DNA from 2 places in the Flavonifractor sp. An112 genome. Region 2 is predicted to be linked to the other one. Evidence: predicted binding sites of a transcription regulator. Region 2 holds the regulator's gene; the other holds the start of a gene.

Region 1 (15,249 bases), on a different contig from region 2:
CGATCATTTTGTTGATACCAATTTTCAGGTGGACGAGACTGTGGCAGACCGTTTTGCTCCGGCAGAGCGCTTCCACAACTCCATCCACGGTGTGGCTACTGAGGCGGTACTTCGGGAACTGGACCGCAGGAATATCACGGCGGACCGTCTCAATTCCGAAGAACGCATTCAGATCATCGGCGCACTGGACAGCGAGGGCGTTTTCCTGCTCAAGGGCGCTGTAAAAGATGTGGCCGATGCTCTGGAATGTTCCCAGGCAAGTGTATATCGTTATCTAAGCGCAATCCGCAAGGAAGAGGCTTAAGGCCTCTCCCCTTTTCCTCAGTTCTATGGGAGGTAAGATCAAGATGGGTTATCACTATCCCCGCCGGCTGCTCTGGGTAGTTCTGGGCATGGTGATCAGCGCGGTGGGTATCGTTATGATGTTGCAGGCCAACATTGGACTGGAGCCATGGAGCGTCCTGCAGCAAGGTATGGCCCAAACCTTCGGCATCACTTACGGCACTGCCTCCATCATCGTGGGAGCGGCCGCCATCGGTGTTGCCATTCTATTTGGCGAGGGCTTCGGCCTGGGTACGATTTTAAATATCACCCTATGTGCCATTTTTATTGACTATATGTTGGCCCAGGGATGGATTCCTCTGATGGAAAACCCGTTCTCCGGCATTCTGATGCTGTTGGGCGGCCTGGAACTGCTGGCCATCGGGACCTGGCTGTACATGAAAGCGGCTCTGGGCGCCGGTCCCCGGGATTCCCTGATGGTGGCTCTGGCCCGCAAGACCAAACGGTCCGTGGGCCTATGCCGGGCAGTGGTGGAGATCGGCGTCATTATTCTCGGCTGGCTGCTGGGCGGCCAGGTGGGAATCGGCACAGTTATCTCCGCTATCGTGTTGGGTACCCTGTTCAATCTGAATTTTGCCCTCTTCCGCTTCCGCGCGGCAGAGGTTCATCAGGAAAATCTGATGGAAAGCTTCCGCAATCTGGCCAGCAGAATGCACAGCCCTTCCCACGGATAAAAAAATTCCTCCGTCTCAGGACGGAGGAATTTTTTTATGTAATTACTTGTTGCCGCTGCAGGCAGTGCAGCCGCCGCACTGGGGGTGGGACTGGGCCCACAGCTTGTCGGCGGTAGGCTTCCAGTTGTCGGCGTAGGGGTGGGTCTTGGAGGTCAGGTGCTCCACGGTCTCGGGAGACTGAGGATCGGTGGAGTGGGCGCCGGTCTTGTTGACGATCTCCTCGATGCGCTCGGGGTTCTCCAGCATGGGGCAGGGACGGAGCATATTGTCATTGAAGGGCTGGTTGTCATGGTAGGCCATGAACAGCGGGGACTGCAGGCACTCCAGCAGGGTCTTTTCGTGGATGTTGGAGTCGGAGTAGTGGATAAACACGCAGGGATCCACGTCGCCGTTGGCGTTGATGTGCAGGTAACGGCGGCCGCCGGCAATACAACCGCCCACGTACTCACCGTCATTCTGGAAGTCCATGGCGAAGATGCCCTTGGTCTGACGCATAGCGCGGATGCGGTGATAGATCTCCTCACGCTGCTCGGGGGTGGGCATCAGCTCGGGAGCGGCATCGTTGCCCACAGGCATATAGTGGAAGAACCACACAAAGTAGGCGCCCAGGTCGATGATCTTGTCGTAGAACTCCTCGCTGGTGATGTCCTTGTAGTTCACGCTGGTGTAGCAGGTGGAGATACCGAAGGGCAGGTGATGGCTCTTCAGCAGGGCCATAGCGTTGGTAACCTTCTCGTACACGCCCTGGCCGCGGCGGCTGTCGTTGGCCTCCTCAAAGCCCTCCAAGCTGATGGCGGGAATGAAGTTCTTCACCCGCAGCAGATCCTGGCAGAACTCCTCGTCAATGAGGGTGGCGTTGGTGAAGGACAGGAAGGCCACGTCATTGTGCTTCTCACACAGGGCAATGATGTCCTTCTTGCGCACCAGGGGCTCGCCGCCGGTGTAGATGTACATATAGATGCCCAGTTCCTTGCCCTGGGTGATGATGGAGTCGATATCGTCAAAGGACAGATTCAGCTTATTGCCGTACTCCGCCGCCCAGCAGCCGGTGCAGTGCAGGTTGCAGGCAGAGGTGGGGTCCAGCAGAATGGCCCAGGGAATGTTGCAGCCGTACTTCTCACGCATCTTCTCCTGCTTGGGCCAGCCCACCAGGTTGGCGTTGACGAAGAAGTTGTTGAACACGGTCTTGAGCACATCGGGATCGGTCTGGGTCCAGACCTTCTCGATCAGCTGGTGCCAGCAGGAATCCTTGTCGTTGATGGCCTTGTCGAACGCCTCACGCTGAGTGGACAGGGTGTCCCCGGAGAACTTATTGACCAGGTCCATAACCTTGCTCATATTGTTCATAGGGTCTTTATCCAGATAATCAAACACCTTGGCCAGGCCATAGCGCTTCAGACTGTCAGGAATTTTCATCTTTATTTTCCCCTTTCACGGCATAACAATACCTATCATTGTGTGTCATGATACCTTTTCTGACGAAAATTGAAAATAGACAAAACCCGTTTCATGTCCAAACTCTATACAAAAACAGCAGTTTGCTTAAAAGCGTTTCAGATTTTCGCCCCAGTTTTATATAATTTTATCCATTCTATAATATAGTTTGTAAGACTATATTAGTCCCCCGGCGGCAGCCGCTGGTCCTCCCTGTCCGGCTCTCCCGCCGGATGGACGGCAGAAGCAATGGAGATGGCCCCCCGCCCATATTTGTCCCGGATGGAATCCATGGCCTTCTCCAGCTTCTCCAGCTTATCACGGCAGGGTATGGCGTCGGCGGCGAACAGGTCCACCTGCTCCCCTGCGTCCCGCTCCTCCACCAGGTTCTGGGCCGTAATGGTAAGGGCCCGGACTGGCTGCCGCTCACTCCAGCAGCTGTGCAGCAGCTCCATCCCGCACTGCGCCAGGTCCCGGGAGATATAGGTGGGGGCACTAAGCCTCTTCTGGCGGCAGATATCCTTAAAGGACGGATCACGCACGGTGATCTGTACGGTGGTACATTTGAGGCCGTGCTTACGCAGCCGGACCGCAACCTCATCCGCCAATTCAGACAGCGCTGTACGCAGCTGCTCCCAGCCCACCAGATTTTTAGGGAAGGTCAGTCCGTTTCCCACCGACTTGGGCCCTGGCATATCCCGGGCAGGTACCACCGGGGCGTGTTCCCTGCCCGTGGCATAGTCGTGGAGGGTATATCCTCCCTTGCCCAGAATCTGCCCCAGGCTCTCCCGGTCAAACTGGGCCAGATCACCAATGGTGCGTATCCCGTAGCCATTGAGCACCCTGGCCGCCGCACGGCCCACAAAGAGCAGATCGGTCACCGGCAATGGCCAAAGCAGCTGTTGAAAGTTTTCCCGGGTGATCACCGTTGTGGCGTCCGGTTTTCGGTAGTCGCTGCCCATTTTCGCAAATACCTTATTAAAGGAAACGCCCACCGATACCGTCAGCCCCAATTCCTGCCGCACTGTTTGGCGAATCTGGTCGGCCAAAGCCTTTCCATCCCCTCCAAAGAGATGAAGGGTCCCGGTCACATCCAACCAGCTCTCGTCAATGGAGAAGGGCTCCACCAGATCGGTATACCGTTCATAGATGGCATTCACCTTTTTGGAATACTCCCGATACTTCCAGTGGTGGGCCGGCAGCAGTACCAGGTCCGGACACTTCCGTCTGGCCTGCCAGATGGTCTCTGCCGTCTGTACTTTATACTTTTTGGCCAGCTCATTTTTGGCCAGAATAATTCCATGGCGACTCTCCGGGTCACCACATACCGCCGCCGGCCTGTCCTTTAACTCCGGATGATCCAGCAGCTCCACCGATGCGTAAAAGCTATTCAAATCACAGTGAAAAATGACCCGGTCCAAGCACTTCCCTCCCCTCTCCCAAAAAGATACGGCTGATTTTTTTATTATATGCTTTTTTTACCGCAAAGTCAAACATTCGTTCTATTCGCTATATTCCAGGCGCACACCGCTGTTCATAGCTGCACGGATATGATACACTGATAGCAAAGGAGGGGTTTTCATGGACGAAAATGCTCTGCTGTTTTTTCAGCAGGATATAGAGGCGCTGCCGCTGTATGAGCGGTTGGAAGGCCTGATCTTGGACCGGATTGCCGATGTACAAATCAAGGTACAGAAAAGCCAGATTTCCTTTTATAACCGGCATATGTTTGCCTGCGTCTCCTTTAGCAAAGTCCGCAAGGCCAAAGATCGCCCCGCCCACTACATTGTGGTCACCTTTGGCCTGGATCACCGTCTGGAATCCCCCAGAATCGACGTGGCTACCGAGCCCTATCCCAACCGCTGGACCCACCATGTACTTATTTCAAACCTTGATGAAATCGACGATGAGCTAATGGGATGGATCTATGAGGCCAGTGTCTTTTCCGCGCTCAAATAGTCCCTGACAGTGTATTCGGAGCCATATTCTCGGCTCATTTTCTTAAGAAAAACGTCACAATCCAGCCCGAGAAAGCATTTCCGCACGGGATTGCCCTGTGATATAATGACACTATATCATGTATAAACCACCACACATAATTGCTCTGTTCACCCACTGACCATCTTACTTTGGAAAACTGTGTTATGGCTAAGGATGAAATTACATCTACTGGTAAATATAGCGGTTTTTGCAGCCTTTTCATGCCCTGCGACAGCCTGCCCAATAGCAGGGTGCCGCAGGGTTTTGTCGCTGTAACCTGTTCTTTAAGTTGATTTCCACTAGGTTATTCTCTTTACCAGGATGAAGGTGCAGCATCCGATTAGGAGGGAGTTTTATGATAGCGGACAGACGCTTTCTTTTGATTGATGGGCAGAAAATTGCATTGGATACCAAGGAGCTGCCAATGGATGTTCAACTTATTCGCGATCTGACTCCTCTGGCCACTTTGAAACAGTTAGAAAAGCTGTACCTGCCTGGGCGTCTTATCTCTGATCTGGCGCCTTTGGCAGAACTGAAAGAACTAAAAAGTCTGGACCTTTCCATGAACCGCATTACAGACCTGACGCCGTTTACAGGTTTACTGCAACTGCGTGATTTGAAGCTTAACCAAAATCAAATCGTTAATCTTATACCTTTGGCTGCGCTGGCACAATTAAAGAAATTGGATCTGCACGAGAATCAGATTACCGATGTGACACCCGTGGCACAACTGCAGCACTTGGCAATCTTAGAGCCGAGTGGAAATTCGGTGTCTGACATATCTCCGCTGACGAACCTTACCCGCATGGTATATTTATACCTTTCAAATACGCAGGTCCAGGAGATATCTCACCTTGCGTACATGAAGCAGCTGCGTACCTTATATCTTGACAGATGCAGAGTTGTTGATCTAACACCTTTAGCTGGGCTGACACGGCTTGAATCGTTGGAGCTGAGCAATAATCTGATCTCCAATTTGGCGTCTTTGGCAGGATTGCCGCAGTTGAGTACACTGTATCTCAGCCACAATCGAATTACAGACCTGTCTCCATTAGCGGATATACCGAAATTGACTGAGCTGTTCTTGGAGCACAATAGAATCACAGACTTGACCCCGCTGACCAATTTAAGATGGCTGCATCGTTTATCCTTGAAAGGAAATCCTGTTACTGACCTGAATCCATTAGGTGATATGCCGATGCTGCGGGAGTTATATATACAGGATTGCCCCATTAGAAAGCAGGAACTCAATGCGTTTAAAAAAACACATCCGGATTGTTATATCCAAGTAAAAGAATAACCTCAAACAGCAGAACATTGCGAGGAAACTATGATTGAAATCAAAGGAAAATACAACGAAGCCAAAATTTTTACCGATGTGGTGGACAGCGCCTCCATCGCACAGGTTCAGGAGCTGTGCAATCAGGAATTCACAAAAGGCAGCCGTATCCGGCTCATGCCGGACATTCACGCCGGAGCAGGCTGCACCATCGGCACCACCATGACCATCACCAACAAGGTGGTACCCAATCTGGTGGGGGTGGATATCGGCTGCGGCATGGAGACCACCCGTATCAGGGAAAGCCGGCTGGAGCTTCAAAAGTTGGATAAGCTGATCTATGAGAAAATCCCCTCCGGCTTCTCCATCCGGGATAAGGCCCACCGCTACCTCAGCGAGATCGACTTGAGTGAGCTGTACTGCGCACCTCATGTGGATCTGCTCCGGGCTGAGAAAAGCATTGGCACCCTGGGCGGTGGAAATCATTTTATTGAGGTGGACAGGGATGACGAGGGGAACCTCTACATTGTGGTCCATTCCGGCAGCCGCCACCTGGGTGTGGAGGTGGCCAGCTACTACCAGGAGGCCGGTTATAAGGTGCTCAACCGCACCGATGACGCTTCGATTGCAGCTCTGGTTGCCCAGATGAAAGCGGAAGGCCGAGAGACGGAGATTCAGAAAGAACTGAAGAAGCTGAAAAACCTCAAGCAGACCAGCATCCCCAAAGCCTTGGCTTATGTGTCCGGGGAGCTGTTTGAGCAGTATATCCACGATATGAAAATTGTTCAGCACTTCGCCATGCTCAGCCGTCAGGCCATGATGGATGAAATTATCAAGGGTATGAAGCTCCACGTAGAGGAGCAGTTTACCACCATCCACAACTATATTGATACCGACGCCATGATTTTGCGGAAAGGAGCCGTGTCCGCCAAGGCAGGGGAACGACTGCTGATCCCCATCAATATGCGAGACGGGAGCCTCCTCTGCGTGGGGAAAGGCAACCAGGACTGGAACCACTCTGCTCCCCACGGAGCCGGGCGGCTCATGAGTCGAGCGGACGCCAAACAATCTTTTACGGTGTCTGAGTTCAAAAAGCAGATGGCAGAGATCTACACTACCTCGGTGAGCAAAGCGACTTTGGATGAGTGTCCCATGGCCTACAAGGGGATGCAGGATATTCTGGACAACATCGGTCCCACAGCGGATGTGGTGAAAGTGATCCGCCCCATCTACAATTTCAAAGCCGGAGACGAAGATTAACTCATCCGCAGAGAGAATTCATCTGCGCCGGAACACCTATCCGCTATCACATATACAAAAAGCTCTGGAAACGTCTGCTTCCGGAGCTTTTTGCAATAGAGAATTACTTCTCTCTCGTATTGACACTTACAGTAAATTGTGTTAGAATTCTATCAGAATATCTGGGGTGATTTATATGAATTATGACGCTATTATTTTAGAACTTCTTTCAAGGATTCAAAAACTTGAGGAGGAGGTAAAATCTTTGCGGGAAGTCATCAGCTGTGCCTCCACCGAGCATACGGCAGGAGATAATCCCAAAACCACCACAGGAGATATCCGGACTTATATTGAAAGCCAAAAATTGCAGGCATACAGCAGCGGGCAAACCGAGCTTACACTAAAGGCAAATGATATTCATAAGAATCTGCAATTAAAAAACAGGATGCCAATGGTATGTAATGCCATGAGACAATGTATGGCCGACCATGATGTCGTGCTGCATGACACCGCCAGCGGACACTCATCTACCCTGGAAATCAAGTACTATCTTTCAGGCAAAAGCTGATCCAGTACAGAACGTCCGGTAATGTCAGTGTATAAAGCAGAAAGATACAGATGGTATCTTTGCGGATCTTGGTATGTGAGGTAACGACCAAGGACAATGATACGGGCTGTTCTACTTTGCATCCTCCGTCGAGATAGAAAAAGGCTCCAAAAGCAGATTGCTTCTGGAGCCTTTGGCGCAGCGGGAGGGATTCGAACCCTCGTGCGGTTGCCCGCAAACTGATTTCGAGTCGGTTGTCCAATTATACACTTCTTGAAATTTCCAGGCGTTTTGAGGCGGTTTTGTCCGCCGCCTAGCCCTTGCGCCACAGCGGTTTGCGCCGATTGATCCAGCCCCATGTCCTCAAACCCCTGAAATTCGAATAAAAGCCCGTTTTGGCCGTTTTTGGAGAGAACTCAAGCATTTTGGAGAGAACTGCGGAGAGAACTGGGGGAGAAAGTGCCCACCTGGCAACACACAGGAAATGGCTTTTTTGATGCGACATTTCTGACGAGGTGATTGCCATGAATTACGAGCCAATTAACTGGGATAGCGTTCCCGATGTGATGAGCAAAGACCAGTTCTATAAGCTGTGCCACATCAGCAAATCCACCGCCAGGTACCTGCTCCAGACCGGCAAGGTGCCCTGCCGGTATACCGGCAAAAAGACCCGCTGCTATCAGATCCGCAAAGAGGATGTGCAGACTTATCTCCGGGGAAAGGGAATCTGCCCAGAGTTATATCTGCCCCAAAACACAAAGCGCAAGACGAAATTTCCGGCTCTGACATCGAAGGAGCTGCCGGAGAAAACCCAAAAGGCACTGAAAGGATACCTCCTCCAGCTGATGAAGGACTACCCCGACGTAATGTCAGGCAGACAGGTGGCCAAGTTGATCGGTTACGGTCCCACCACTGTCCATCAGTGGTGTCGCAAGGGTGAGCTGTACTACATCCAGTCCGGCGGCAGCTACTATATCCCCAAGGCAGTCCTGATTGACTTTATTTGTTCCATGCGGTTCCGTACGATCCACCGCAAATCTCAATGGCATATCGTCACCATGATGTCCTTCCATAAGGAGATGGATGCCCATGCCAAGCAGAAGGAGGGCAAATGATGCGCTATCTGGAGCAATTCTTCTATGGCAATATGGACCCACAGGCCCGGGAAAGCATCCATCCCGAAGCAATGAGGAAGGTGCAACGTACACTTTCTGACCTGGAGAAATGGCTGCTGGAGCAGCTTGAGGAACCTCAGAGGGATCGTTTCTTGGCGTATACCGACGCCTGGAGCGAGCTGAATGCCCGCTGTGACCTGGACAGCTTTGTCTGCGGCTTTCGCATGGGTGCCAGGTTGATTCTGGATACTTTTATGACGGAGGAGGAATAGACCTATGAGTCAATCTTTGACCTATACCCAGGTGGGGGACTATTACTACCCTGATCTCTGCTTGCCGGAGACAGATGACCAACCGCTGGGCAAGTACGGTATGCTTCGCAAAACCTATCTGAAGCAGCACAGGCCCATGCTGTACGACCGTTTGCTGTTGGTTGGGCAACTGGACAGCCACCTGGCAGAAATCGACCTGCGGGCCGAAGAAATGGTGATTGATATGGTGGAAAAGATGGCAGCTACCAGTGGAGTAGATGAGCGCCTGAAGGAGTCAGACCAGATGGCATGGGTAGGAGCCATGAACAATTTCAGGGCCGCTGCCGAAGAAGTTGTCCTGCGGGAAATGATATACGCAATGCCGTAATAAATTGGATCAGCGACTTGCTATTCTAGTGTTTTTCGGGTAAAATAGGAATGTAGTCCGATATTATCCGAAACGAGGTGAGGGAGATGTACGTTACCCGCCACATGGAGCCAGTGGTTCTGGAGGTCTCTTCCCAGTATCCCGCATTGCTAATTGTGGGTCCCCGGCAGGTGGGCAAGACCACCATGCTGGAGCATCTGATCGAGGTAGAGGGACGGGGGCGGACGGTTGTCACCCTGGACGATCTCACAGAGCGTGAGCTTGCAAAGACAGACCCCAAGATGTTCTTCCAGCTGCACAAGCCGCCTCTCCTGATCGACGAGGTGCAGTATGCCCCGGAGCTGTTCCCTTACATCAAGATGATGGTGGATCAGCGCCACCAGCCGGGTGACTTCTGGATGACCGGCTCTCAGCTGTTCAAAATGATGGAGGGTGTGCAAGAATCTTTGGCAGGGAGAGTGGCTCTGCTCCACCTGTCTCCCATGTCACAGAGTGAGATTCTCCATTGTCCTGCCGCAGGCCCCTTCCGAGTAGATCTGAATGCGCTGCAAAAGCGGCAGCAGCACTGCCCGGTATGCGACACTCCGACCATGTATCAGCGGATTTTCCAAGGTGGTATGCCCGCACTGGTCACCGGCCAGTATACCAATGCCAATCTGTTCTATTCCAGTTATATTGATACCTATATGGAGCGGGATGTGCGGCGGCTGTCCTCTGGAATCGACAGTCTGAAATTTCTGCGGTTTCTGCGGGCCACCGCCGCCCGGGCCGGTCAGCAGGTGAACTACAAGGGCATTGCCGATGATGCGGAGATCGACCAGGCCACGGCTAAGAGTTGGCTGCATATTCTGGAGGCGCTGGGTATTATATTTCTGCTGCACCCCTATTCCAATAATCTGCTGAAACGGACGGTCTCCACGCCCAAGCTGTATTTTTACGACACTGGCCTGGTGTGCTATCTGACCCGGTGGACCAGCCCGGAGACGGCTATGGCCGGGGCTATGAACGGGGCGCTGCTGGAGAATTTCACGGTGTCTGAGGTTATGAAGTCCTACCAGAACGTGGGGCTGGAGCCGTTTCTCTACTACTATCGGGACAGCGACGCCAAGGAGATCGACCTGCTGCTGGAGCAGGACGGAAAGCTCTATCCGTTGGAGATCAAGAAGATGGCCACCCCGCCGAAAAAGCTCACAAAGGTCTTTGAGTTGATCGACAAATCGCCCCTCCAGCGTGGTACCGGCGCAGTACTGTGCATGGCAGAAAAGCTGGGGGCCTTTGATGAGAACAATTTGATTGTGCCCATTGGGTTAATATAGTGTCCGACTTGCCTCTGCCGGTCTACTGGCAGAGGCTTTTTATCGCTATGATTCAAAGACAAATTTACCTTTAGAAACAATATAGGATGAAAGTGTTAGACCTATTAGTATGTACAAGAGGATGCTAGGGCTAATGAAATTACATATTGTGGTGGTCATTTATTGGATGTAAAGGAACATATGGGATAATCCGCTTGCTTAATAGATTTTATGTGGAAAGATGTGGTATAATGTAAAAACCCAAGTCCTCTGGAGGGATACGGCATGAATACAATAAAGAGATATGAACCGAAAGAAAAAGTTGAACTTCATGGCACTCTTGCAGAATTTCGTCAAGCGTTGGAAGATGAAATTGAGGCAGTTAAAAAGCGTGGACAATCATCAATACTGCTAACCGGCGGTGTGCAAATCTCTAATCAGGCCGGAAAATATTGCTACAAGTACAATGCGGATTTTGTTCCAGTTCTACCCGCAGATACTCCGTGCAAGCTGATTATTGGACAGAATCAGTACACTGTTACTACGGTCAGTTTTGACGAGGAAACGATTACTCTTGCTTCTGAACAACCGTTGCCGGATGGCTTTTCACAGGCACGCCTGGAAAATGGATCAACTGTCCTGATGGAATGCATGATTAAATGCATAGAAGAGAACGCTTCAGAAACTAATCCGGCAGGGAAACGAATGCTTTCGTTTGACAATCAGGGCATTGATCCTTGCGAAAAAATAGAATCTTATGACATACAGGAACTTCACATAGGTAGAGAAAATAACGATAATCAAAAAGCAGCTATTGTTTCTGCTTTGACCAATAATATTACATATATCTGGGGACCTCCTGGGACTGGCAAAACGAAAGTTATCGGGCAGATCATTGATAAGTTGCAAGAGAAGGAGCGTTCCGTTCTGGTGGTCTCTCACACGAATACCGCAGTTGATGGAGCAATCGAAAAAGCAGCAGAATCTTATCAACATTTTTGGGAAACAAATCACGGTACCACGGCCTCCTATCCCATTCTTCGTATTGGCAAGTCAGTGAAGCAGCTGCCCGTTGAAACAACTCTGGAGTTCCACATCAAGATGAATGGGCAGGAACTTTATGAGCAAAAGCAACAGTTAGAGAACACGAAAGCAAACCTGCAAGATGCAATACATATTGTCAGACGCAAGCAGAAGCAAATTGAGTGGGTCGAAAGCACACAGCTCCCTTCTATCCCAGGACATATATCGGCGCTTGAAGCAGCAGACAAAGCCCTTCAAACACTCAGAAAGAGAACAGATAGCTTACAAAGTAGACTTCTCCAGGAAAAAGAACTCCACCCTGAGGTGGAGCAATATATTGCTCTGTCGGCTATACTGGAAAAAACAGAACAGCATCATAATGATGTTGAGCAACAGCTGAACACTGCGCAAGAAGTAGTTAGGTCGGTGCCACATCAAATCCAACTGGCAAAAGATGAAATCAAAAGACACGTAATCTATGCAGAACTGCTTGCCAAAGAGGATAAAACATTTTCCTCCGTATTTATCAACCGTGAGCTTGCTTCTATATCTGCAAAGATTCAAAGCCTTCAAACGCAGATGGGTGTGTTGCGTCAAGAACGTGAAAACTACCAGCGGACAGTTTCGGATTATGAGAAAAAAGGAACGATAGGAAAATTTTTTACTGGAAAGAGTGGTGTCACTCAGGCACGAATCAAGTTAGCTGAAATCGATGTCGCACTTTCAGAACTACAAAAAGAGTTTAATGAAACCATTCGTCTGGGAGATGATTATCAAGAAAAACTGAGGGAGCGGCTTGATCTTGAAGCACAGCTCCGGGGAATGAAGCCAGCAAAGACAAAAGAATATTGGGAGCAAATGATTTCAGATTTGACGCAACAGCTCAATCAGGCTCAGGCAGCAATTCCAAAACTAGATCTGGAGAAAAAAGAGAGTGCAGGAAAAAGCGAATCACTCCGGCGCCGGGTTTCTGAATGCAAAAAAGAATTTGACCATCTGCAATCATTGGAAAAGGCACTGAGGGAATCTGAAGATGCTTACAGAAAGGCCAGAGCCAAACTATCGCAAATGGAAGCTGAACTCAAAGAAATTTTTGCGCAGGAATATGCCTTTTGCCAATTATGCGTCAATGAAAAACTAACGGTCAGTGAGGCAAGCCTGACAGACCAGTATCAAACCTTAAAATCTTATTTGACTGCGGTTTCTGAAAAAATCCAGACTGAGAATAAAAAATCTCTGGAAGAACAGTACACAAAGTTAAGCGAGCAGTTGACAGATATTTTCAAGCAATTGCGGGCAATCGAGGAATCCATGGGAGAACTCGAAAAACAGTCTATCATGCAGGCCAAGGTTATTGGCGCAACATTGACAAAGGCGTATCTCAGCACAATTCTTCGGGAACGCACATTCGATACTGTTATCCTGGATGAGGCCTCCATGGCTGCTGTTCCCGCGTTATGGTGTGCGGCGTACCTGGCAGAGAGAAATATTGTTATCGTAGGCGATTTCCTTCAGCTTCCTCCCATCGTGATCGCAGATACCCCAATGGCTAAAAAATGGTTGGGACGGGATATTTTTGACCACAGCGGGATGCAACGCAAAGCAAAGAAGGATTCCCCATCAGGTCCTCCATCAAATTTTATTATGCTCAACGAACAATACCGTATGGAACCTGAAATTGCAGAAATCGCCAACCGATACTATGACGATTATAAAAAGCTGGAAAGTAGAACGGGACCTGAATTCCGCCAAGAGGACATCAATAAATTTAGCTCCTGGTTCCCAGTTGCACATCCAAAGCATAACGTGCAGTTGATCGATACGGAGAGCCTGCACGCATGGGTGACGGGGATTCCGCAGGGTAAGGGGCATAGTCGTTTAAATTGCTTCTCAGCGGCAATTGCGGTTAATTTGGCGTTCAAATGCATTGAAAAGAAATTAGATGCATACTTGGAAAATTCTGAAGAATCCCCAGAGAAGCCGTTGGTCCTGATTGTAGCTCCATATAAGCCCCACATTACGCTGGTCAATAAGCTGATCCAGGCAGAATATGTCCGGCGCGGCTTAATAAAAAAAGAAAATGAGAGTTCGGTCCGGAAAGATGAGCTAAACTTCATACAGGCAGGGACAATCCATAGTTTCCAGGGCAGTGAGGCTGACATTGTAATCTTTGACTTAGTGATTGATGAACCCCATTGGAAAGCAAATCTCTTCATGAATAACTTTAGCGTAAAAAAGCCAAACGGCGAGGTCATGGAAGTTAAAGTCAATGAAGACCTGCAGAAAATGTTCAATGTGGCAGTGACCCGCGCAAAATTCCAGCTATTCATTATCGGAGATTTTGAATACTGTATGGAGCGGACAAAAAAGTCAAAAAACAATTTGCATGACCTATTACGCTTTTTGATTGATGAGAAGAAGTATCCACGCCAAGAAGCAAAGGCCCTGTTTCCGGAACTATCTTATACTCCGCCAACTTCTCGGAAGGTAGACAATATTGATCCCGGCCAAACACTGATCTGCACAGATACAGATTTTAATGACCATTTTATGCGGGATCTGAAGAATTTTCAAAATAGGATGATCATATACTCTGCTTTCATGTCAGAGAATCGTCTCAGTATCCTGCTGCCGGCCTTTACAGATGCGGTTTCTCAAGGGAAAGAGATCATTATCGTCACAAAGGATCTATCTGAACGAGGAAAGGCTGAACGGAGTGCATATGAACGATGTGAGAAAGAACTGCGCAGTTTGGGTGACAAGATCAAGATTATTCATAAGCATGGTATGCATGAGAAATTGATTTTGGTGGATGATGATGTAATATGGATGGGATCCCTAAATGCACTGAGCTTTACCGGAAAAACTGGCGAAGTAATGGAACGGAGATGCAGCCAAAAGCTCGTAAAAGAGTATGAGAAAATGTATGATATCCCACATATCAGTCAGGCGTTAAACAGTGGATATGAAATGTCCTGCCCCATCTGCGGAGGAGAAATGTTGGTCAGAGAAAGCGATGAGGGCGGCATTTATTGGCAGTGTGCCAATAAGGATTATTCTCGCAGTGCGGAACAGCCATATCCTAAAGACGGCATTTTGAGGTGCCATTGTGGATCAAAATATGCTTTTTCTATGAAGAAAGAACCGCGCTGGATTTGTGAGAGCAATCCGCGGCACTATCAAAAAATGCGGGAAAGCGATTTGAAATTGGATCAGATGAAGTCGTTGATTCCTAGACGTGAGTTAAAGACTGTAGAGAAGTATTTTTCTGAACGTAGGAAAGAGCGTGAGAAAAAGTCCGGGAAGAAACGGGCTCCTAAGATCCAAGAGAATCAACAAATTACATTGTTTGATTAAGGTGCCCAAGATGTTTGAGGATATTTTGGCATGCTATGCTTTGTCCAGCGTGTACTGGCCGCGAATTCACACCAGCAATGTCATTTAAGCGGCAAAGCCGAGGAGATAAAAGCTACTTTATCCCCAACAACTCTGCCGTGGACCGGTCAAACTTTTCCTGAAACTCGGCAAAGGTGATGACCCCTGACTCCACTTGCTCCATAAGCTCTTTTCCATACAGCTGCACCTCATTGTACCGGCGCATAATATTGGGGTACTGCTTCTTCCTCCGTTGGGCGGCAGTCTGTATCCGGTTGCACACCTTCCGATAGAGCTTTTTGGCTTC
Region 2 (15,249 bases):
GGTGGTGCCCAGAATCTGGGTGTCGTTGCTGTGCTCGGGTTTATGTAAACGGGCGGCGTCAAAGTCGATGAGTACCGCCTCGTCTCCCCGGAGGATGATGTTCTCCGGCTTTACGTCCCGGTGGACGGCCCCGATGGAGTGGAGGACCCACAGGGCCTTGCACACCTGCCGGACGATCTTCCGGGTCTCCTCCGGTGAAAATAGGGCCTCCTGCAGCAGGAAGCCCAGGGTGTCGCCCTCAATAAATTCCTCCAGCGTCAGGACCTTGTTCCCCTCCTCCGCCACCTCGTACACGGTGGGGAGATTGGGACAGGTGTAGTCCAGCAGCTTTCGGTAGACTTCCGGATTGCCGGTGAAACGGCGCAGGATCAGACGCCTGCCGGTGGCGTTGTGCCGGATGAGCTGTACGCTGCCCCGGGGGCTTTCCTTTAAGATCCGGACCAACTCATACTCTTCCTGAAGCGCATTTGACAGCCAGGTATAAATAGAAATCACCCCTGAAAAACCTTGTACACTATGCAGTGGGCATATTGTATCCAGGTACAAATTGTTGTAAATTTAGTATAAACGATTTCCATTTGAAAGTAAAGGGAGTGATAGGATTGGAAAATAAGACCACGGGCGATCTGAGCCATGATCTGATGAGCGAGGCCAACATTGACTCTTATCTCCACGACAATCAGCCCTTCTTTGCCAACCAGAGCATTGCGGAGCTGCTGGCGGAGTTATATGAGAAGAAGGACTTTTCCAAGGCGGCCCTGGCCCGGAAGGCGGGGATGAGCGAGGTCTATCTCCACCAGGTTTTTGCCGGCCGGCGCAATCCCTCCCGGGACCGGCTGCTCTGCCTGTGCGTGGGGCTGGAGACCACCCTGGAGGAGGCCCAGCGGCTGCTTAAGCAGGCCGGCTACGCCCCCCTCTATCCCCGGCTGAAGCGGGATGCCATCATCAGCTTCGGCATCGTACATCACATGGAGTTGGGAGAGATCAACGACAAGCTGTTTGCCGAAAATGAAAAGACCCTGTATTGATGCGGTCCACCAAATGAGAGGAGCAAAGCACATGAGATCCATTGGAAAAAAGATCTGCGCCGGGGCGCTGGCCCTGGCGCTGTCCGTGTCCATGCTGCCTGGGGCGGCCCTGGCGGCGGAGAGCCTGGATAACTTTCAGAAGGTCAATACTTACACCGTCGGAACCTTTACCGACGTGGCAGCCGACAGCTGGTATGCCGGCAGCGTGAAGGACGCCTATGAGCTGGACCTGGTGAAGGGGAGCAGCGCCACCACCTTCTCTCCTACTCAGAACATCACCATCGGCTCCGCCCTGGCTTTGTCCTGCCGCCTGCACAGCATCTACCACACCGGCAAGGCCGACTTCCAGCAGGGGGAGCCCTGGTACCAGGTGTATGTGGACTACGCCATCTCAAACGATATCATCGCCAGTGACGAGTTTACCGATTATAACGCCACCGCCACCCGCCGCCAGTTCGCCGGCATCCTGGCCAAGTCTCTGCCCTCTGACGCGCTGAAGGTCATCAACCAGATTGAGCCGGGGGACATCCCCGATGTGGATATTGGCTCCTCCTATGGGGCGCTCATCTATTTCCTGTACGGGGCGGGCATCCTCACCGGCAGCGACAAGTACGGCACCTTCCAGCCGGAGACGCCCATTGACCGGGCGTCGGTAGCCACCATCGTTTCCCGTATGGCTCTGCCCGGCCAGCGCAAGCAGCTGACCCTGGAGGAGAAGGAGCCGGAGCCCACCCCCGGCACCCCGGCGCTCACCCCCGGACAGCTGAGCAGCCTGAAGAATGACATCGACAAAGCCGGTGAGGCCATTGCCGGCGGACAGAGATCGGCCAAGATCGTGGAGGACTCTTCCATGCCCAATCTGGTAGGTCCCACATCTACCCTTTTAATCATGACCAATGGTGTGACGGCTGTGGGGTTTTTGGATCTGGCCCGGGATGTGCTGAAGAATGTGGATGCCATTCCTATCTCCTATGACGGATACACCAGCCTTCAGGAGCTGATCAAAGTGACCCGGGATGACCTGTGGAATGAGTGCAGCGGGCACCAGAACAAGATCAACAAATATACCTGGAGTCTCTATTTTGATCAGGGCTGCGCGTCCATGGACAAAGCTGAGAGGCGGATCGCCGCCATACAGGAGATTATTGCCACCCTGGGATAACAAGCCCGCAAGTCAATGACAAGGAGGAACTGAGATGAAACGCAAACTGCTGAGCCTGCTGATGGCCCTTGCCCTCATGGCGGGCCTGATGCCGGCGGCTCTGGCGGCAGACAACATGGACCACTTCAAAAAGGTCAACGACTATCCCGCCGGGAAATTTACCGACGTGGCTGCCTCCAGCTGGTACGCCGAGAGCGTGCAGAAGGCCTACGAGCTGGACCTGGTGAAGGGAAGCAGCGGCAACACCTTCTCTCCCATCCAGAATCTGACCATCAGCTCCACCCTGGCTCTGGCCTGCCGCCTGCACAGCATCTACCACACCGGCAAGGCCGGCTTCCAGCAGGGGGAACCCTGGTATCAGGTGTATGTGGACTACGCGGTGGAAAACGGCATCATCACCGCCGGCCAGTTCACCGACTACAACGCCAACGCCACCCGCCGCCAGTTTGCCGGCATCCTGGTGAAGGCCCTGCCCGCCGAGGAACTGAAGGCCATCAACACCATCGAGGACGGGGACATCCCCGACCTGGCCGCCGGGTCCGCCAACTATGAGGATATCTACACCCTTTACCGGGCGGGCATCCTCACCGGCAGCGACAAGTACGGCACCTTCCTGCCTGAGACTCCCATCGACCGGGCGTCGGTGGCCACCATCGTCTCCCGTATGGCGCTGCCCGACCAGCGCCGCCAGGTGACCCTGGAGGAGAAGCCGGTAACCATTACCGCCATCACCCTGGATAAGACCACCCTGGCCATTCAGCAGGGCGAGAGCGGCAAGCTCACCGCCTCCGTCACCCCTGCCAACTCCACTGAGGCTCTGACCTGGACCAGCTCCAACAAGAGCGTGGCCACCGTGGCCGCCGACGGTACCGTCACCGCCGTGGCCCCCGGCACCGCTGTTATCACCGCCGCCTCCAGCGGCGTCAAGGCCACCTGCACCGTCACCGTGTCCAAGCGGGCCCTGTCCACCCAGCCCCTCTATGAGGACTCCAATGTCAGCATCAAGTTCTCCAAGATCCAGAAGAGCAGATATGACGCCGGCGAGGCCGAGCTCTATCTGAATGTGACCAACAAGACGGGGAGCACCATCACCGTCCAGGCCGACGCGGTGAGCCTCAACGGCTACACCTTCAACGATCTGACCATGAGCGACGACGTGTCGGCCAACTCCACCGGCACCGTCACGGTCACCATTAACAACTACGACTCCTCCCTGGTGAACCTGAACAGCGTCCAGACCGTGGGCGGACAGTTCCGGGTGATCCTGGGCGGCGTGGGCAGCGGCTCCAAGACCACCTATGCCCGCTTTGACGCCACCAACCTGTACACCGGCAAGACCGACGACACCATCCCTGCCGTCAGCGGCAAGGAGAAGCTGTACAGCGACGAAAATGTGGAATTCTACTACGGCAAGACCCAGAAATACCCCTACTCTGACGACGGCAGCGAGATCGAGGTCTACCTGCTGGTCCGCAACAAGACCGGCTTCACCGTGCTGATCCAGAACGACACCGTGGTCATCGACGGCAGAAGCTACAACCGCACCACCATGTCTCACCCCGTCCTGGCCCACTCCACCGGCTATGTGAAGGTCACCGTGAGAGAGTACAGCGGCCCCACTCCCTCCACCGTCACCACTGTGGGCGGCGACTTCCGCGTCATTGACGATCTGGGCGACCGGGGCACCTACACCATTACTCTGGGCGGCGGCTCCAGCGGCGGTTGGGAAGGCGGCGGTGACAGCGATGGTAACGGTGACGATAACGGTTCCTCCTCCGGCGGAAGTTCCAGCGGCAATACCGGCGACATGGATATGGACGCCACCTACAGCAAGTATCCCAATGTGCCCGATTTCGGCGCCATGTTTGGCGTGCCCACCATGGAGGAGGATCCCGACGGGGACGCCACCATGTACATCTATAAGCTGAGTGACATCCCTGGCGGGTCCAGCAACCGGAGAACCGTGATGGATCTCTACATCACCATGCTGGAGGGCCACGGCTTCCGCTTCTCCAACAGCCAGGGCGGAATCAGCTACGGCTACACCTACGATGTGTACAACCTGGGCAGCTTCCCCAACATTCAGACTATGGTATCCGTGGGCTATATCTACAGCGGCAGCACCCCCATAGCCGTGGCCATCCGGGTCGTACCTATGAACTGACTGTGCTTTGTCTAAATATTTCACCACAAAAGGCCCCGGCGGCAGACTATTTTGGTCTGCCGCCGGGGCCTTTTGTGTGATGAGAAGCTTGGGATTAGATGGTGGCGCCGTAGTCCACCACCAGGGTCTCGCCGTTGATGGCCTTGGACTCGTCGCTGGCGAAGAAGAGGATGGCGTTGGCCTGATCCTCGGGCTGGGTGCGGGGCAGGGAGCCGTCAAAGTGCTTGCCGCACAGGTGGCAGAACTCGTTGTCGAAGGTGGCCAGATTGGCGGGGTCAAAGATGTCGGTCTGGGTGGGGCCGGGGCAGACGGCGTTGACCCGGATGCCCTTGCCGGCGAACTGGATGGCCACGTTCTTGGTCATGCCGATGACGGCCATCTTGGCGGCGGTGTAGGACACACCGGCGTTGGAGCGGGTGGCGCCGATGGAGGAGATGTTGACAATGGAGCCGGAACCGGCGGGAGCCATATACCGCAGAGCCTCCCGCATCATGTAGTACACAGAGGTCTGATCCACGGCGATGACCTTGTTCCACAGCTCCTCGTCGCAGTTGGTGATGGACATATTCTTGTCGTCGATACCGGCGTTGTTCACCAGGATATCCACCCGGCCGAAGGTCTCTACGCAGGTATCCACCAGACGGCGGCAGTCAGCGGCCACGCTGACATCGGTGGACACGGAGATGGCCTTCACACCCAGAGAGGCGGCGTACTCCTCCACTTCCTTCAGCTTGTCCAGCCGGCGGGCAGCCAGCACCAGGTTGGCGCCCTCGCGGGCGAAGAGAGCTGCGGTGGCCTTGCCGATGCCGGCGTTGGCGCCGGTGATGATAGCGACTTTTCCTTCCAGACGTTTCATGTGGTTGTTCATCCTTTCTATGTTGTGGGCGGCCCTGCCGCCGTTAATCAGAACAGACCTGAGTCATACAAAATAGGTATAGAGAAAGTCCCCTCTGTTCCGCTGTGATACCTTTAGTATAGCGGAACAGAGGGGACTTTCAAAATGCCCCTTGCGGCGCAGCATTATGCTTTTGAAGTTATACCTGCGGCGGCCATCCGCACCTTCTCCTGCACCAGCAAGTCGATGGCAAACCGGATGAAGGCGTTGGCTGCGTCGGTGAGGGGATAACCCTTGTGGTAGGACACCCCCAGGCTGGCGGGAGGGACCCCCTCCTCCAGGGGAATGACCAGAATAGGGCTGTCGGGGAAGAGGGCCCGCAGCCGCAGCATCTGGGATACCGGCATCACGGCCACCCCGGCCTTTTGCTCCAGCAGGCGGTAGACCAGGCTGGTGCTCTCCACCTCGTAGGCCAGGGTGGGTTCAAAACCCCGGGCCCGGCAGATGGAGCGGAGGGTTTTGGCGTCCAGCCGGGAGGCGTCGCAGATCAGAGGCTGACCGGCCAGCGCCTTTAGCTCCACCACGGTTTCCTTTGCCAGGGGGTGGTCCCGGTGGACGAACAGGCCGTAGTCCATCTCCCCCAGCAGGCGGAAGGTGAGCAGATTGTGGTTGAGGGGGTAGGGGGTGACCGCCAGGGTGAGGGTGCGCTCCACCAGCTGCTGGGCCAGCCGGGAGGCGTCCCCCTGGTACTGGCGGATGCCGATCTCCGGGTGGGCCCGGGAGAAGGGCTGGAGGATGTCGGGGAGAAAGCCGTCGATGGAGCAGCCCAGAGAGAGGATATTCTGGTTGTTTTCATATAACCGCTGTACCGTCTGGATGCAGGCGTTCAGCTCCCCGAAGGCGTTCTCCACCCCGGAGAGAAAGATCCGGCCATATTCGTTGAGCACCACCTTGCCCTTCCGGTGCTCAAAGAGGGGGACCCCCAGCTCCCCCTCCAGCCGGGCAATGGAGCGGCTCAGGTTGGGCTGGGTGACAAACAGCTCCCGGGCCGCCTGGGAGATATTTCCCGTGCGGGCCACGGTGCGGAAGTAGTTGAGTTGGGAAAACTCCATTGACTCACGCCCTTTCCCCCGTATTATACCGGATTCCGGCAAAAAAGGAAAGAAATCATCCCGGGCCGACCCGGTCACTCCACTATTTACACCGGCGGGTTTTGGGAGTACAATAACCTTGTAGAAAATGCACAAGGAGGTGCCCCATGAAACTGACCTTTTTCGGCGCAGCCCGTGCCGTGACCGGCAGCTGCCACTGTGTGGAGTGCGGCGGGACGAAGATCCTGGTGGACTGCGGCCTGCAGCAGGGCAGGGACGAGCGGGACAACCAGGAGCTGGACTTCAACGCCGGGTACATCGACGCGGTGGTGGTCACCCACGCCCACATCGACCACTCCGGCCGCATCCCCCTGCTGGTGAAGCAGGGCTTTGAAGGCAACATCTACTGCACCCGTCTCACGGGGCAGCTGCTGAGCATTATGCTGCGGGACTCGGCCCACATCCAGGAGAGCGACGCCCAGTGGCAGAACCAGAAGGGCAAGCGCGCCGGGGCCGAGCCGGTGGAGCCCCTGTACACCGTGGCCGATGCCGAGGCCGCCATCAAGCACATCGTCACCTGTGAGTACGGCACCCGCCTCCAGATCGAGGACGGGGTGAAGGTGCGCTTTGTGGACGCGGGCCATCTGCTGGGCTCGGCCAGTGTGGAGATGTGGCTCACCGAGGGGGAGGAGACCCGGAAGGTGGTATTCTCCGGCGATATCGGCAACCGGGACCAGCCCATCATCCGGGACCCGGAGTATATCCGGGAGGCCGACTATGTTTTGACGGAAAGTACTTACGGCGACCGGCTCCACGACATGGACAAGAACCCGGATTACACCGGAGACCTGGCTGCCATCATCGACGAGACCCTGGGCAAGGGGGGCAACGTGATCATCCCCTCCTTCGCCGTGGGCCGTACCCAGGAGCTTTTATACTTCATGCGGGAGATGAAAGAGCAGGGACTGGTAAAAAGCGTGCCCGACTTCCAGGTGGTGGTAGACTCCCCCCTGGCGGGCGAGGCCACCCGCATCTTCTCCGGCGATCTCCACGGCTATCTGGACGAAGAGGCCATCGCCGCCCTGAAGGGGGGCGCCTTGTTCCAGTTCCCCGGCCTCACCATCACCGAATCCAGCGAGGAGTCCCGGGCCCTTAATGAGGACAAGACCCCCCGGGTCATCATCTCCGCTTCCGGTATGTGCGATGCCGGCCGTATCCGCCACCATCTGAAACATAACCTGTGGCGGCCGGAGTGTACCGTTGTCTTTGTGGGTTTCCAGGCCGAGGGCAGCCTGGGCCGGCGGCTCATCAACGGGGTTACGTCGGTGAAGCTCTTCGGTGAGGAGATCGCCGTCCGAGCCAAGATCGTCAACTTCCACGGCCTGTCCTCCCACGCCGACAGGGACGGCCTGCTGCGGTGGATCGAGAGCTACAATCCCAAGCCCCGGCAGGTCTTTGTGGTCCACGGCGACGCGGAGGTCACCGAGATCTACGCCAACACCCTGCGGCAGATGGGGCTGGCTGCTCACGCCCCCAACTATGAGGAGGTCTACGACCTGCTGGCCAACAAGATGCTCGCCCCCGGCCTGCCGCCGGAGCAGAAGCCCGCAGCCGCCCCCGGCGCCTCCCCCGCCTACCAGCGGCTGGAGGAGGTGGGCCGCAAGCTGATGGAGGTCATCTCCCACAACAAGGGCGGCACCAACAAGGACCTGGGCAAGTTTGCCGATCAGCTGCGGGCCCTCATCGAGAAGTGGGACCGCTAAACGACAGAAACAAAGGCCGCCCGATTGGGCGGCCTTTGTTGTCAGGCTGGGATGGCCCCGTAGCCGAATTTGGTCCGGTAGTGCCACAGAAAACCGATGGACAGCAGGCAGGAGACAGCCTCTGCCACCGGCACCGCGATCCATACGCCGGTGACTCCCAGCACCCGGGGCAGCAGGAGCAGCCCGGCCATGAGGAAGCCGAAGGTGCGGGCGAAGGAGATAATGGCGGAGGTCCGCCCGTCGGACAGAGCGGTGAAGAGGGCGGAGGCAAAGATGTTTACCCCGGCGAAGAGGAAGGAGGGAGCAAAGAGGTGGAAGCCCTCCAGGGCCAGGGCATTGACCTGGGTACCGGCAGGGGAGAACACCCCCACGATGACCGGGGCCAGCAGCAGGGCGGCGGCCAGGATGCCCACGGCGGTGCACAGGATGAACCGGGAACAGTGGCGGAAGGTGGAGCGCAGCCGGTCATACCGCTCCGCACCCTGGTTGAAGCTGAACACCGGGGCTACGCCCATGGAGAAGCCCAGGAACAGGGCCACCAGCAGGAACTGGGCGTAGAGCACGATGGTGATGGCGGATACGCCGGGCTCTCCCAGCAGTTCCATCATGATGGCGTTGAAGAAAAAGGTGGTGACGGCGGTGGACAGGTTGGTCACCATCTCAGAAGAGCCGTTAAAGCAGGCCTTGCCCAGCAGCCGCCAGTTGGGCCGGGGGCGGGAGAAGCGCAGCCCCTCCTTCCGGGTGAGGAAGAAGAGCACGCCGCACACCGCCGGAATGCAGTAGCCGGTGACGGTGGCCACGGCGGCCCCGGCGATGCCCATGCCCAGAGGCCCCATGTACAGCCAGTCCAGCACGCCGTTGGTGACGCCGGCGGCGATGGTGAGCCACAGCCCCAGGCCGGGCTTGCCCGCCGCCACAAAAAAGCTCTCAAAGAGCAGTTGGAGCATGGCCATGGGGGCAAACATCAGCAGAATCCGCAGATAGCAGGCGGCGTCCGCCAGCAGCAGATCGCTGGCCCCCAGCAGCCGGGCCAGAGGCTCCGCCCCAAAAACGGCCAGCAGGGCGAATATCACTCCGGCGCATACCGCCGCCAGGGTCAGAAAACCAAAGGTGCGGCGGGCGCCTTCCAGGTCCCCCGCGCCCATCCGGTGGGATACCACGGCGCTGCCGCCGGTACCCAGCATAATACCCACCGCCAGCACAATGCTGACAGCGGGATAGGCGATGTTGATGGCGGCCAGGGCGTTCTCTCCCACCAGCCGGGAGGTGAGCACCCCGTCCACAATGGTGTACAGGGAGGTCACCAGCATCATGATGGTGGTGGGCAGGGCAAAGCGGAGCAGTCCGCCCAGGGTAAAGTCCTGATCCAACCGGTTTTTCATAGCCTGTGCCTCCTTTTTTCTAAAGCATTTACAAACAGCATTGAACATGATAAGCTATCGGGTAACCCGATAGTCAAGAGGGAGGTTTGCGCCATGGATCAAACAGAGATGCGCTTTACCACCGGGGAATTTGCGGCCCTGTGCGGCGTCACCAAGCACACCCTGTTTCACTACGATGAGACCGGCATCTTCTCTCCCGCCATCCGGGGGGAGAACGGTTACCGCTACTATGCTCCCGCGCAGATCGAGGTGTTCCAGGTCATTTCCAGCCTCAAGGAACTGGGGATGCCCCTGTCCGACATCAAGGCCTACCTGGACCGGCGCAGCCCGGAGACCCTGCTGGAGCTGCTGAAGGAGGAGGAGGCCGCCCTGACGGAGAAGCTGTCCCGGCTGCGGCGGCTGCGGACCCTGATCCGGCGGAAAGCAGAGCTGACCCGGCAGGCTCTGGCCGTCCAGCCCGGCGAGGTAAGGTTGGAGGAGTGGCCCCAGCGGTGGTATGTGGCCACCGCCGCCCCCGGCATTACCGACGCGGGCAAATATGCCCGTATTCTGGCCCGCCACCTGGAATACTGCGAGGCCCATCAGGTGGCCAGCCCCTACGCCCTGGGGGCCATCCTGCCGGTGGAGGCTACCCGGCGGGGAGACTGGGAGGGTTATACCTACTGCTATACCCAGGTGGACAGACCAATCCGGGGGGTGCAGATGCTCACCGCCCCGGCGGGACGCTATTTGACCTACTTCCACGCCGGCAGCTTCGACACCGTGCGGGAGGGCTACCAGCGGCTGCTGGACTGGGCCCAGACCTGCGGAATGACCCTGGGAGAGCTGTTCTGGGAGGATGTGCTGCTGGACGAGCTGGCGGGCAAGGGCTACGACCAGTACCTGCTGCGGCTGTCGGTGTTTGTTGAGCAGACCGGGGGAGGAAGGGCTCAGGAACCGCTCTGATCTCCGTGCCCCAGGGCGGCGTTCAGCTTTTTGACGCTGCGCAGGGCCAGAAGGTACCGAATGATCCAGATCAGGAAAAAAATCACCGTAAAAATGACCAGATAGGCCAGTATGCCCGCCGCACTGCGCTCCATCCAGTGACAGACGTAAGCGGTGGGGATCAGCAGGGCGGCCCCCAGCAGGAAATAGACGGCAGTCTGCCGGGCCAGACTCCACCGCTCCAGCTCCCACAGCACGGAGCCGGCGGCAAAACCGAAGCCCACCAGACCGCACAGGGCGGTCTGGAGCAGGACCGCCTGGGCCTCACTCCCCACCTGGGCCGCGAAGGCGGGCATACAGGGATAAAAGGCGCCGGTTCCCCAAAACAGGGAGGAAAAAACGGTGATGAGATGCCCGATGGCGATCCCCAGAGGAATGCCCAGCAACCCCCGCAAAAGCAACTCTTTTTTCATACGGTTCACCTCACAGACCAAGTTGTTTTTTCAGCTTTGATACATATCGCCGGGAGACATAGGTGACCGTGCCGTCGGACAGCTTTACCCGGATGGTGCCGGTCAGGCTCAGATCAAAGCTCTGCACTTTTTTCAGATGGATGAGTTCCGAGTTGGAAATGCGTACAAAGAGATGGGGGTCCAGCCGCGCCTCCGCCTCGTACAGCCGCAGACGGAGGGTGTATTCCCCCCGCTCGGTGGCGGCCAGCACCTTCCCGGCGCTGGCGTACACCCGGATCAGCTCCGCCGGGTCCAGGAGCCGGACGGTCCCGCCCTGATAACCGGTGATCGGAGGGGCGTCGGCGTGGGAGAGGAACTCCACCGCCTGCCGAACCTCGTCGGTGAGAGCGGCGGTGAGGATTACCGCCTTGGGCCGGGTATAGGTCTCGTCGATGTTCACTTCCACTTGCATATCGGTCACCTCTTCCTGTGGTGATGCCATTATAAAGAGCGGACAGGCAGTACGCAACGTATTTTTTACAGATGGTCGCTGTGGCTCCACAGGTGGCTGCCTGCGCGGAAAAAATGGGGGATTTTAGAACAAATGTTTGCAATGCTGGAGGAAGTATGGTATACTGAAACCGGACGAACTTGACAAAGGAGGGTCTGCCATGAAGGCGCTTTCACCCAAACAGCAGCAGATCTACGATTATATCATTTCTTTCTCGGCGGAACACGGCTATCCCCCCTCCGTCCGGGAGATCGGGGCCTATGTGGGGCTGAAATCCCCCTCCACCGTCCACTTCCACCTGAAGGGGCTGGAGTCGGCGGGCCTCATCACCAAGGCGGAGGGTAAGACCCGCTCCATCACCGTGGCCCAGCCGGAGACTCCGGCAGTCCCGGAGGACAAGGTGCCGGTGGTGGGCAGCGTGGCCGCCGGGTCGCCCATCCTGGCCCAGGAGTGCATCGAGGACTATCTGACTTTTGACACCGGCGGGCGGCCCGGGGAGTATTTTGCCCTGAAGGTGCGGGGGGAGTCCATGAAGTATGCCGGTATCCTGCCCGGGGACCTGGTGATTGTCCACCAGCAGGCCGATGCCCACAGCGGGGAGATCGTGGTGGCCCTCTTTGAGGACGAGGCTACGGTGAAGACCCTCCGCCGGAAGGACGGCCATGTGTGGCTCATGCCCGAGAACCCGGACTACGAGCCCATCGACGGCGAAGGATGCGCCATCCTGGGCAAGGTTACCGCCGTGGTGCGGCGGTACTGAGATGAACCGGGTGGTCTTTGATACCCCCGTGGGACCTATGGCGCTGGAGGAGGAGGGGGGCGGGCTTACCGCCCTGTATTTGCCCAATTCCCCCATGTCTCCGGTGGGGGAGGAGACGCCCCTGCTCGCCCGAGGCAAGGAGGAGCTGCTGGCCTATCTGGCGGGGGAACGGCGGGACTTTGACCTGCCCCTTGCCCCACAGGGTACCCCTTTTCAGCGCAAGGTGTGGTCCGCCCTGGCGGACATCCCCTACGGGCAGACCATCACCTATGGGGAGCTGGCCCGCCGGGTGGGCTGTCCTAAGGGGAGCCGGGCGGTGGGCCAGGCCAACCACCGCAATCCCCTGCCCATCCTTTTGCCCTGCCACCGGGTGGTGGGGGCCAACGGGACCCTTACCGGCTACGGGGGTGGGCTGGAATTGAAGGAATGGCTGCTGCGGCTGGAGGGAATCTTATGAAAAAACTGTTTTCTGCCGCCGATGCTTATATCGCCAAAATGAACTGGAAGGACCTGGCCCTGGTGAAGCTGTACCTGTGCGCCGCCGGGGTCATGCTGGGCCTGGCCGCTCCCAAAAAGCTGCGGAAATGGGCGGCTCTTGGGGCGGTGGTGGTCTTTGTGGCCACCTATCTGCCCATTATGCTGAAATTCCTCCCCCATCTGGAGGGTGAGATGCGAAAGGAATAAAGGAGCGTGTCTATGGGAAAGGATAAGCGCTTTCAGGTGATCTACACCCAGGGTGTGGCCGATGCCACCCGGGTTCTGCTGGATACCAAGACCGGTATGCTCTACCTGGAGATGCACGACGGATATGCCGGCGGTATCACCCCGCTGCTGGACAGCGACGGAAAACCCATGAAATGGAAGGCGGAGGACTGGGAATGAAGCTGATCACCTGGAACGTCAACGGCCTGCGGGCCTGCCTGGGCAAGGGCTTTCTGGACTTCTTCAAGGAGATGGACGCTGACGCCGTCTGCCTCCAGGAGACCAAGCTCCAGCCCCACCAGATCGAGCTGGACCTGCCGGGCTACCACATCTACTGGAACAGCGCCGAGAAGAAAGGCTACTCCGGCACCGCCCTCATCACCAAAACCGAGCCTCTGGCCGTGACCTACGGCCTGGGTATCCCGGAGCACGACACCGAGGGCCGGGTGATCACGGCGGAGTATGAGGACTTCTATCTGGTGTGCTGTTACACCCCCAACGCCAAGGAGGGGCTGGCCCGCATCGACTACCGGATGCAGTGGGAGGACGATTTCCGGGCCTACCTGATGACCCTGGACCAGAAGAAGCCGGTGGTGTTGTGCGGCGATTTGAACGTGGCCCATGAGGAGATTGACCTGAAAAACCCCAAGACCAACCGGGGCAACGCAGGCTTCTCCGACCAGGAGCGGGGCAAGATGACTACCCTGCTGCAGAGCGGTTTTGCCGACAGCTTCCGTGCCCTCTACCCGGACAAGACCGGGGCCTATACCTGGTGGAGCTACCGCTTCAACGCCCGGAAGAACAACGCCGGGTGGCGCATCGACTACTTCATCGTGTCGGAGCGTCTGCTGCCCCGGGTGAAGGACCAGATCATCCATGCCGACGTCACCGGCAGCGACCACTGCCCGGTGGAGCTGGATCTGGAATAAGACAAAAAACAGGACTGCCGCACAGTTTGCGGCAGTCCTGTTTATTTATTTCCCTTCCCGGGTCAGCAGGCTCTGCTTCAGATCCCATAGCTTCTGGGACAGGTCCACATAGTAGTTGTGGGGGTTCTCAAACCGCTTTACCTCGTCCCACAGCAGATCGATCTGCCCGGCGCACCAGGCCCGCATCTCGGCGATGGGCGGGGAGTCGTACACCCGCTTGCCGCCCTGGAACACCGGCACCAGCAGCTCCCTGGCGGTAAAGTTGGTGAACACGCTGCGCTTCCAGGTGGCGTCCGGGTCGAAGAGCTCCAGAGGCTTGCTCTCGTCCACCGTCTCGTCCCACAGTGTGATAAGATCGGCAAAGGCCTTCCCCGTCTCGTTGTCGAAGAGGCGGTACACCTTCTTGAAGCCGGGGTTGGTGATCTTGTCCGGGTTGGCGCTGATCTTGATCTTGGGGATGATATTTCCCTCTTTGTCCTCCACCGCCGACAGCTTGTACACCCCGCCGAACACCGGCTCGCTCTTGGAGGTGATGAGCCGCTCGCCCACGCCGAAGGAGTCGATTTTGGCCCCCTGGAGCAGCAGGTCCCGGATGATATACTCGTCCAGGGAGTTGGAGGCCACGATCTTGCACTCGGTGAGTCCCGCCGCGTCCAGCATCTTCCGGGCCTTCCGGGACAGGTAGGTTAGATCGCCGGAATCCAGCCGGATGGCGCAGTTGGTGATGCCCTGGGGCAGCAGCACCTCCTTGAAGGCGCGGATGGCGTTGGGCACGCCGGATTTCAGCACGTTGTAGGTGTCCACCAGCAGCACCGCCGAGTGGGGATAGAGCTGGCAGTAGGTCTTGAAGGCGGTGTACTCGTCGGGGAACATCTGGACCCAGGAGTGGGCCATGGTGCCGCCGGCGGGGGAGCCGTACACCTCGTCAGCCAGGGTGCAGGCGGTGCCGGCACAGCCGGCGATGTAGGAGGCCCGGGCGCCCAGAATGGCGGCGTCGGGACCCTGGGCCCGGCGGGAACCGAACTCGCTCACCGGCCGCCCGTCGGCCGCCCGCACGATGCGGTTGGTCTTGGTGGCGATGAGAGACTGGTGGTTCAGAGTCAGCAGCAGGAAGGTCTCAATAAACTGGGCCTCAATGGCGGGGGCCCGGACGGTGAGGATGGGCTCACGGGGGAAGATGGGGGTGCCCTCGGGCACGGCCCAGATGTCGCCGGTAAACTTGAAGTTTTTCAGGTACTCCAAAAAGCCCTCGCAGAAGCAGCCCTTGCCCCGCAGATAGGCGATGTCCTCCTCATCGAAGTGGAGCCGCTCCACATAGTCGATGACCTGCTCCAGACCGGCGGCAATGGCGAAGCCGCCGCCGTCAGGCACGTTGCGGAAGAAGATGTCGAAATAGCAGATCTGCTGGGCGTAGCCCTCGGTCTGGAAATAGCCGTTGCCCATGGTGAGCTCATAAAAGTCGCACAGTAAGGTATAATTCATGTGTTGCTTCATGGTTGTTCAAACCTCCCGGTTGGTGACCGTGATCTGGAGGGCCTCCATCAGG

The links. The regulator LexA, encoded in region 2, represses DNA repair genes until DNA is damaged. The targets are predictions, from matches to a motif close to CNAACANNTGTTNG.
Region 1: the regulator LexA is predicted to act here: its motif matches at 3,941-3,954, upstream of dinB (DNA polymerase IV).

What each region holds. Positions count from the first base shown of each region.
Region 1 is NZ_CAJFGT010000122.1:3,789-19,037, reverse strand. Features, by position in the region: gene IHN22_RS12615 (helix-turn-helix transcriptional regulator) at 1-304, shown strand, start outside; gene IHN22_RS12610 (YczE/YyaS/YitT family protein) at 348-1,016, shown strand; gene IHN22_RS12605 (radical SAM protein) at 1,059-2,432, opposite strand; gene dinB (DNA polymerase IV) at 2,633-3,871, opposite strand; gene IHN22_RS12595 (DUF5655 domain-containing protein) at 4,032-4,409, shown strand; gene IHN22_RS12590 (leucine-rich repeat domain-containing protein) at 4,786-5,730, shown strand; gene IHN22_RS12585 (RtcB family protein) at 5,761-6,969, shown strand; gene IHN22_RS12580 (hypothetical protein) at 7,145-7,516, shown strand; tRNA gene IHN22_RS12575 (tRNA-Ser) at 7,690-7,808, opposite strand; gene IHN22_RS12570 (helix-turn-helix domain-containing protein) at 8,020-8,610, shown strand; gene IHN22_RS12565 (DUF6809 family protein) at 8,610-8,882, shown strand; gene IHN22_RS12560 (TnpV protein) at 8,887-9,249, shown strand; gene IHN22_RS12555 (ATP-binding protein) at 9,336-10,565, shown strand; gene IHN22_RS12550 (AAA domain-containing protein) at 10,830-14,924, shown strand; gene IHN22_RS12545 (DUF6076 domain-containing protein) at 15,037-15,249, opposite strand, start outside.
Region 2 is NZ_CAJFGT010000013.1:19,668-34,916, forward strand. Features, by position in the region: gene IHN22_RS03290 (serine/threonine protein kinase) at 1-444, opposite strand, end outside; gene IHN22_RS03295 (helix-turn-helix domain-containing protein) at 594-1,028, shown strand; gene IHN22_RS03300 (S-layer homology domain-containing protein) at 1,060-2,190, shown strand; gene IHN22_RS03305 (Ig-like domain-containing protein) at 2,225-4,354, shown strand; gene IHN22_RS03310 (SDR family NAD(P)-dependent oxidoreductase) at 4,449-5,210, opposite strand; gene IHN22_RS03315 (LysR family transcriptional regulator) at 5,375-6,301, opposite strand; gene IHN22_RS03320 (MBL fold metallo-hydrolase RNA specificity domain-containing protein) at 6,448-8,043, shown strand; gene IHN22_RS03325 (MATE family efflux transporter) at 8,085-9,425, opposite strand; gene IHN22_RS03330 (MerR family transcriptional regulator) at 9,519-10,370, shown strand; gene IHN22_RS03335 (DUF3021 domain-containing protein) at 10,355-10,822, opposite strand; gene IHN22_RS03340 (LytTR family DNA-binding domain-containing protein) at 10,833-11,273, opposite strand; gene lexA (transcriptional repressor LexA) at 11,473-12,072, shown strand; gene IHN22_RS03350 (methylated-DNA--[protein]-cysteine S-methyltransferase) at 12,074-12,529, shown strand; gene IHN22_RS03355 (permease of phosphate ABC transporter) at 12,526-12,756, shown strand; gene IHN22_RS03360 (DUF6440 family protein) at 12,769-12,954, shown strand; gene IHN22_RS03365 (exodeoxyribonuclease III) at 12,951-13,703, shown strand; gene IHN22_RS03370 (nicotinate phosphoribosyltransferase) at 13,749-15,197, opposite strand; gene IHN22_RS03375 (cysteine hydrolase family protein) at 15,204-15,249, opposite strand, start outside.